One region of the Brachybacterium sp. p3-SID1565 genome, then DNA from elsewhere that is predicted to be linked to it. Evidence: predicted binding sites of a transcription regulator. Region 1 holds the regulator's gene; the other holds the start of a gene.
What was found. The regulator HspR, encoded in region 1, represses chaperone genes until heat shock. The targets are predictions, from matches to a motif close to AAGTTGAGTCNNNNNGACTCAACTT.
Positions count from the first base shown of each region.

Region 1 (3,401 bases):
TTCCCTGACGCTCCCGGAAGGAGGCGCTCCACATGTCCGGACAGGACTGGCTCGACAAGGACTTCTACCAGGTCCTCGGCGTCTCTAAGGACGCGAGCGCGGAGGACATCAAGAAGGCCTACCGCAAGAAGGCCAAGAAGCTCCACCCCGACCGCAACCCCGGCGACAAGCAGGCCGAGGAGCAGTTCAAGCAGGTCGGTGAGGCCTACTCGGTGCTCAACGATCCCGAGGAGCGCCAGAAGTACGACGCGATCCGGGCCATGGGCTCCGGCGGTGCCCGCTTCGCTGCGGGTCCCGGCGGCCCCGGTGGCGGCGCGGGCTTCGACGACATCTTCTCCGCCATGTTCGGCGGCCAGGGCGGGGGCTTCGGCGGCCGCGACGGCCGCAGCACCGGCGGCTTCAACCCTGCCGGCGGCGGGCCCGAGCCCGACCTCGACGACCTGCTGCGCATGTTCGGCCAGCAGGGCGGCGCACCCGGAGGTGGCTTCGGCTTCGGCGGCGGGCATGGCCCTCGGCCCAGCGCCGGCCAGGACATCAACGCCCGCACCCGCATCAGCTTCCGCCAGGCGGCGCTGGGCACCGAGGTGCGCCTGAGCGTCGACGGCCGCACCGTCACCGCGCGCATCCCCGCCGGGGTGCACGACGGCCAGCGGATCCGCCTGCGCGGCAAGGGCCGGCCCGGCCACGGCGGCGGCCCCGCCGGTGACCTGATGCTCACCCTCGAGGTGGACGAGCACCCGGTGTGGAGCGCCGATGGCGCCGATCTGCGGATCACCGTGCCCGTGTCCTTCGACGAGGCAGTGCTGGGCACCACCCTGACCGTGCCGCTGCTGGACGGCGGCACCGTGGGTCTGAAAGTGCCCGCCGGCACCCCGGCCGGCCGCACCCTGCGCGTGCGCGGCAAGGGCCTGGTCACGACGAAGCGCACCGGTGACCTGCTGGTCACCGTGCAAGTCGCGGTGCCCACCCACGTGGAGGGCGCGGCGCGCAAGGCCGTGGAGGACCTGCGCGATGCGCTCGCCGACGAGGATCCCCGTGCCGGCCTCGCCGAAGCCGCCGCCCGCTGAGCGATCCACGCACGGAGCGATCCACGCCCGGAGCGATCCGCACGCTGAGAGAACGAACCGCAGGAAGGAGTGATCCCCGATGAGCCCCCACCGCATCGACGAGCGCGCCCCCGTGTTCGTGATCTCGGTGGCCGCGGAGCTCTCCGGGATGCATCCCCAGACCCTGCGCCAGTACGACCGCATCGGCCTGGTCTCCCCCCGCCGCACCGCCGGCCGGGGACGCCGCTACAGCGCCCGTGACATCGCCCAGCTGCGCGAGGTGCAGCGGCTCTCCCAGGAGGAGGGCATCAACCTGGCCGGCATCAAGCGGATCCTCGCGCTGCAGGACGAGGTGGCCTCCCTGCGCGAGCAGCTAGGCGCAGTCCACGAGGCCATCGAGGAGATGGCCGCCCGCTCCGGCGGCCGCGTGTTCTCCGCCGACCGCTCCGGCCGCGTGACCTCCCTGCGCCGTGGGGAGAGACCCGAGCGCCCGCCCGGCGGTGCGCTGGTGCTGTGGCGGCCCGACCGCCGGCGCTGACCGGCGATCCTCTCAGGCCCGACGGATGACTCCCTCGGCCTCGTAGATCCCCGCCAGGCGCTCCGCGACCCGGCCCAGGTCCACCTCCTGCGCGGCGGCGCGACCGGCTGCGGTGAGATCCGGCAGCTCGCCGTCCAGCAGGGCCCCCAGGCGCTCCTTCACCGTGGTGGGGAAGCTGGGGCCGTTGCCGCGCACCATGTGGGTGACCTCCCCGTCGGGCAGCCAGTCGCGGTAGATCGGGATGTCCCTCAGCAGCACCGGGGCCCCGCACGCCAGGGCCTCCAGCAGCACGATCCCCTCGGTCTCCTCTTTGGTGAGGAAGCAGAAGGCGTCGGCTCCCGCGTACGCATCGCGCAGGACCTCCGCCCCCACGTACCCGGGGAACAGGCAGTTGACGGGGGCCGAGGTGATCGCGGCTTCGACGTCCTTGGTGATCAGTCGCGGATCGGTGTGGCCGTACCAGACGAAGTGCACCTCTGGCATGGAGCGCGCCACCTGGACCCAGTCCAGGATTCCCTTGCGCACCATCTGGATGCCCACGCTCATCACCACGCGCGACTCCCCAGGCAGGCCCAGGGAGTCCCGCAGACGGCCGCGCGCCGAGGCGTCCGGGCGGAAGAACGAGGTATCCACCCCGTTGGAGAGCACGTGGATGCGGGTGCGGATCCCGTACTTCGGCTGGGAGACCAGGCTGCGCGAGTACGGGGTGGGGGTGATCACGGCGTCGCCCCGCCGGTACAGCAGCGCGATCCACCGGCGGAACAGCGGCGCGATCCGATTGGCGCCGGTGAAGGAGTCCCGGAAGTCCTCCTCCGTGGAGTGTGCCCACATCAGCACCGGACGGCGCCGCAGCCGCGCCCACCACGACAGCAGCAGCGTGTCCGGGAACGGGGTGTTCAGATGGATCACGTCGAAGGGGCGCAGCGGGGAGCGGACCACCTCGTGGCCCAGGGAGCGCACCGCCTGCTCCTGGTGGCGGATGGCCGCCCCGATGCCGGACTGCTTGGCGATGCGGGCCATGCCCGTCGGCATCAGCACCCGCAGCGGGCGGTCAGGGCGGACCGGGCGGGTGTTCGGGCGTGCGTGAGGCCGGCCCGTCACCATGGCATGAACTTCACCAGCAGTGCGGAGACGCCCAGGCCATAGGCGATCAGCGACCACGGCTTGCAGGTCAGGATGATCAGCAGGTAGGTGCGCCACCGCATCCGGGTGGTGCCCGTGAGATAGCACAGCAGATCGTCCGGGGCCACGGGCAGGGCGATCGCGGTGGCGAACACCCGCGTGAAATGGGGGCTGCGTGTCCAGCCCAGCGCCTTCTCCACCGCCCTCGGGGAGAACATGCGCTCGATCAGTCCCAGACCCACCTGTCGACCGATCGCGAAGTTCACGAAGGAGCCGGAGCACACCGCGAGGTAGTTGTACAGGGTGCCCTCCAGCGGCCCGAACAGCACGGGCCCGGCCACCACCAGCAACCCCCCGGGGATCACCGGGAAGATCACCGACGCGATCGAGACCATCAGGAACGCGATCGGTCCCCAGGCGCCGAGGCCGTCGATGAAGGCCTGCAGGTTCTCCAGGGAGCGCAGCGCTCCGGCCTGCCAGCCCCACCACACCAGGCCGATGCTGACCACCAGCCCCAGCAGGGGCGAGAAACGAGCTGCGATCCGCAGGGGATCGCAGCGAGGGGCGTCGACCGCCGGGCGATCAGCACGGACCGCGGGGCGCGGGGGCTGCTTCACGAGCGCGTCAGCGGTGCTCATGCCGGCACCGGTTGACGGGTCAGGATCCGTGGCGCGCGGCGGCTGCGCACCTGCTGG
Region 1 covers NZ_JAMBDS010000064.1:12,083-15,483, reverse strand. Annotated here, with positions in the region: gene M4D54_RS12520 (DnaJ C-terminal domain-containing protein) at 33-1,067, shown strand; gene M4D54_RS12515 (heat shock protein transcriptional repressor HspR) at 1,147-1,584, shown strand; gene M4D54_RS12510 (glycosyltransferase family 4 protein) at 1,597-2,616, opposite strand; gene M4D54_RS12505 (TVP38/TMEM64 family protein) at 2,682-3,344, opposite strand; gene M4D54_RS12500 (glycosyltransferase family 4 protein) at 3,341-3,401, opposite strand, start outside.

Region 2 (3,401 bases), on a different contig from region 1:
CACCGACCGCCAGGCCCTCGCCCGGCGCTCCGCCCTGATCCACGGGGCCCTGATCGCCGGTGCGGTGCTGCTGTGCGCGGTGGCGGTGGTGCTGAAGGCGCTCACCGTCCCCTACTTCTGAGCCGGCCGAGGCCTGCTGTACGAGAGTGCCCTGCAGAACATTCGCGCAGGGCACCGCAGAATGACACCGGTGTGACTATCCCCAGCTGTGGACAGGATTGTGGATGAACCGGGGTGCGCGGGGGATTTCACGGTCTTGCTGTGGACAACCGGCGTCGCGTTGTGGATCGCTGGGGACCGTTGAGGGCCGCGAGATGCGGGCGGCACTCCGCGAAGCACGGGGACCTGCGCCACGGGACCTGGGGAACTACATCCTTGTGATTCATCCCCAGATGTGGAGAACCCTGTGGATAACTCTCCCCTGGCGCCGCGAGCCGTGGGCCGGGTGCCGTGTGCAGTGCACCGGTACCGGGGCGGTCAGTGCTCGGCGCCGCCGGTGAGCACCACGTCCTCCGGGGTCGCCAGACAGGTGCGGACGGCCCGCACCAGCGCCCGGGCGGAGTCCTCCACCGGCAGGTCCGCGGCCGCCGGCAGATGGACGAAGCCGCCCCGCATGCCGGCCAGGCCGGGGTCGGTGGCCAGCAGGTGCAGCAGGCGGTAGAACACGTCGTTGCACACGTAGGTGCCGGCCGTCTGCGAGACCGCCGCCGGGATCGCGGGCTCCTCGGCCAGGGCGGCCACGATCGCCTTGATGGGCAGGGTGCTGAAATGGCCGACGGGACCGCCCGGCACCACGGGCTCATCGACGGGGCGGTCACCGGAGTTGTCCGGGATGCGTGCGTCGCGCACGTTGATCGCCACCCGCTCCGGCGTGACGGCGCGGCGTCCGGCCGCCAGGCCCGTGGCCACCACCAGGCCGCAACGGTGCTCGCGCACGGCCGCCTCCAGCAGGTCCCCAGCGGCGTCGAACTCGACCGGCAGCTCCAGCTGCGCCACCTCGACGCCTTCCGCGCGCAGCTGCGCGGCGGCGGCCTGGACGGCCTGCCAGGACTCGTTGATGTCGGCCCCGTCGAAGGGGGCGAAGCCGGTCAGCAGCACGTCGACGGTCATGGATCCACGGTAGGAGCCTCACTGCCGCAAATCGGGGAGGCGCGGCACGGCGCGAGACGGCACGGCGCGGCGAGACGGCACAACACGGCGCGGGGGAGGCGGGGGCGGGGATCGCGGGTGGGCAGTTGCCCGGAGTCCACCCGCGACGGGCAGACACAGCGGCCCATCTGCGCCATGCTGGGACTCTCCGCTCCCAACGCCTTTGGCGTGATCCAGCTCACGTGAGCGCGGTCGGCTCAACTTTGGAATAGGGAGGGAGCGCACCGCGTTGACCCTGCCGAGAGCAGGAGGAGCTACGGCCCCTGCTCGACCGCACACCGATACCTCAGGAGGCACATCATGGCTCGCAGCTTCACCCCCTTCCAGGAAGTGGACCGCTTCTTCTCGGATCTCGCCCGCACCCCGGCCTCGGTCGGCATGCCGATGGATCTGTACCGCGAGGACGACCGCTTCGTCGCCGAGATCGACCTGCCCGGCGTGGACCCCGCCAGCGTGGACGTCGACGTCGAGGACCGCACCCTCACGGTGCGCGCCGAGCGCAAGGCCTCGGCCTCGAACGACGCGGAGCGCTCCTGGCTCACCCGTGAGCGCCCCACCGGCACCTTCGCCCGCCAGCTCACCCTGGGCAGCCGGGTCTCCCTGGACCGCATCGAGGCGGAGTACAGCGACGGCGTGCTGCGTCTGACCATCCCCATGGCCGAGGAGGCCAAGCCGCGCAAGATCAACGTGGCCCACACCGAGCGCTCCGCGCAGCCCTCGGTGACCTCCGGGCAGGACACCGCCCCCGCCCCCGAGGGCCGCACCATCGAGGGTGAGCTCAACAGCTGACACCCCCGGATCACGAGTCCCCCGGCTCGCGGCGGGAGCCGGGGGACTCTGCCTTGCATGCCGGCCCGAGCGGCCGGGCGGGCCCACGGCGCTAGGATCGCGCGATGACCGCCCTGCCCAGCCCGCTGCCCGACCTCTATCCGCCCTTCGGGCTACGCATCACCGCCGGCCCCCTCACCCTGCGTCCCCTCCGGGACGAGGATCTGCCGGAGTACGCCGCTCTGCTGCACCGGCCGATCTTCGCCGACATGGACTCCGACCAGGTGTTCCCCTGGTACGACGTGGACCCCGACGAACGAGTGGCGCGGTCCGTCCAGTTCCAGTGGCAGCTGCGCTCGAAGGTCGGCCCGACCGATTGGAACCTCTCCTTCGGCATCTTCCACCAGGAGCGGCTGATCGGCATGCAGGACCTGGGCGCCTCGCACTTCGCGGTGCGGCGCGTGGTGGGCTCCGGCTCCTGGCTCACCCTGGATGAGCAGGGCAAGGGCCACGGGACGCTCATGCGGCAGGCCGTGCTGGTGCTGGCGTTCGACCACCTGGGCGCGCAGCGCGCAGAGACCAGCGCCGTGGTGGGCAACGGCGCCTCCTACGGGGTCTCCCGCAGCTGCGGGTACCGCGAGGACGGTCTGCTGGTGGTCGAGGAGAACGGCCGTGCCAAGACACAGCAGCGCTTCAGCCTCACCCCCGAGCGTTTCCGCAGGCCCGACGTGGCCGTGGAGGTCGAGGGCCTCACGGGGGCCCTGCGCGGTCTGCTGGGAGCCGGCGGCTGAGGGGGAGCCCCCAAGGGCTGATCAGTGCGGGGCCCGCACCCGATCCGGCATGGTGAACTGCGCCGACGGGGCCAGCAGCTGACCGGTCTCGATCAGGCCCGTGCAGGCGAGATCTTCGCCATCGGCCTGCACCCGCGCCAGGATCGGCTCGGCCCAGGTGCCGTACCCGGTGTCGCCCCAGGCGGCCAGCTCCACCGCCGTGCGGTCCGGCTCGATGGGATCGGACCGCACCCCGGCCACGCACAGCTCGAGGGCGTCCTCGGCAGGATCCGTCGCGGTGTCGTCCAGGTCGAACAGCCGCCCGCCCAGCACCACCAGCCGCGCCCGTCCCCACACGGCGTCGTAGGTGCCGCTGACCAGATCGGCGAGCTGCGCCGCCCTCGGTCACGTGCATCTCCTTCGACGGGGGCCGCTAGCATTCTCGCGTGAAACCGTTCCTGCTGCTGACCACCCGTCCCGAGGACGACGTCGCCCGGGCCGAGGCCGCCTCCTTCCAGCGCTTCAGCGGTCTGGGCCACGACGACCTGCGCTGGGTGCGCATCGAGCGTGAGGACGCCCCGGCGATCCGCGCCGAGGAGATCTCCGGCATCTACCTTGGCGGCAGTCCCTTCACCGTCTCCGACCCGGCCGAGACCAAGTCCCCGCAGCAGATCCGGGCCGAGAGGGCGCTCGCCGCGGTGCTCGATGAGGTGA
Region 2 covers NZ_JAMBDS010000022.1:3,817-7,217, forward strand. Annotated here, with positions in the region: gene M4D54_RS06985 (rhomboid family intramembrane serine protease) at 1-121, shown strand, start outside; gene M4D54_RS06990 (pyroglutamyl-peptidase I) at 478-1,110, opposite strand; gene M4D54_RS06995 (Hsp20/alpha crystallin family protein) at 1,450-1,938, shown strand; gene M4D54_RS07000 (GNAT family N-acetyltransferase) at 2,043-2,708, shown strand; gene M4D54_RS07005 (hypothetical protein) at 2,730-3,044, opposite strand; gene M4D54_RS07010 (glutamine amidotransferase) at 3,134-3,401, shown strand, end outside.
Region 2: the regulator HspR is predicted to act here: its motif matches at 1,329-1,353, upstream of M4D54_RS06995 (Hsp20/alpha crystallin family protein).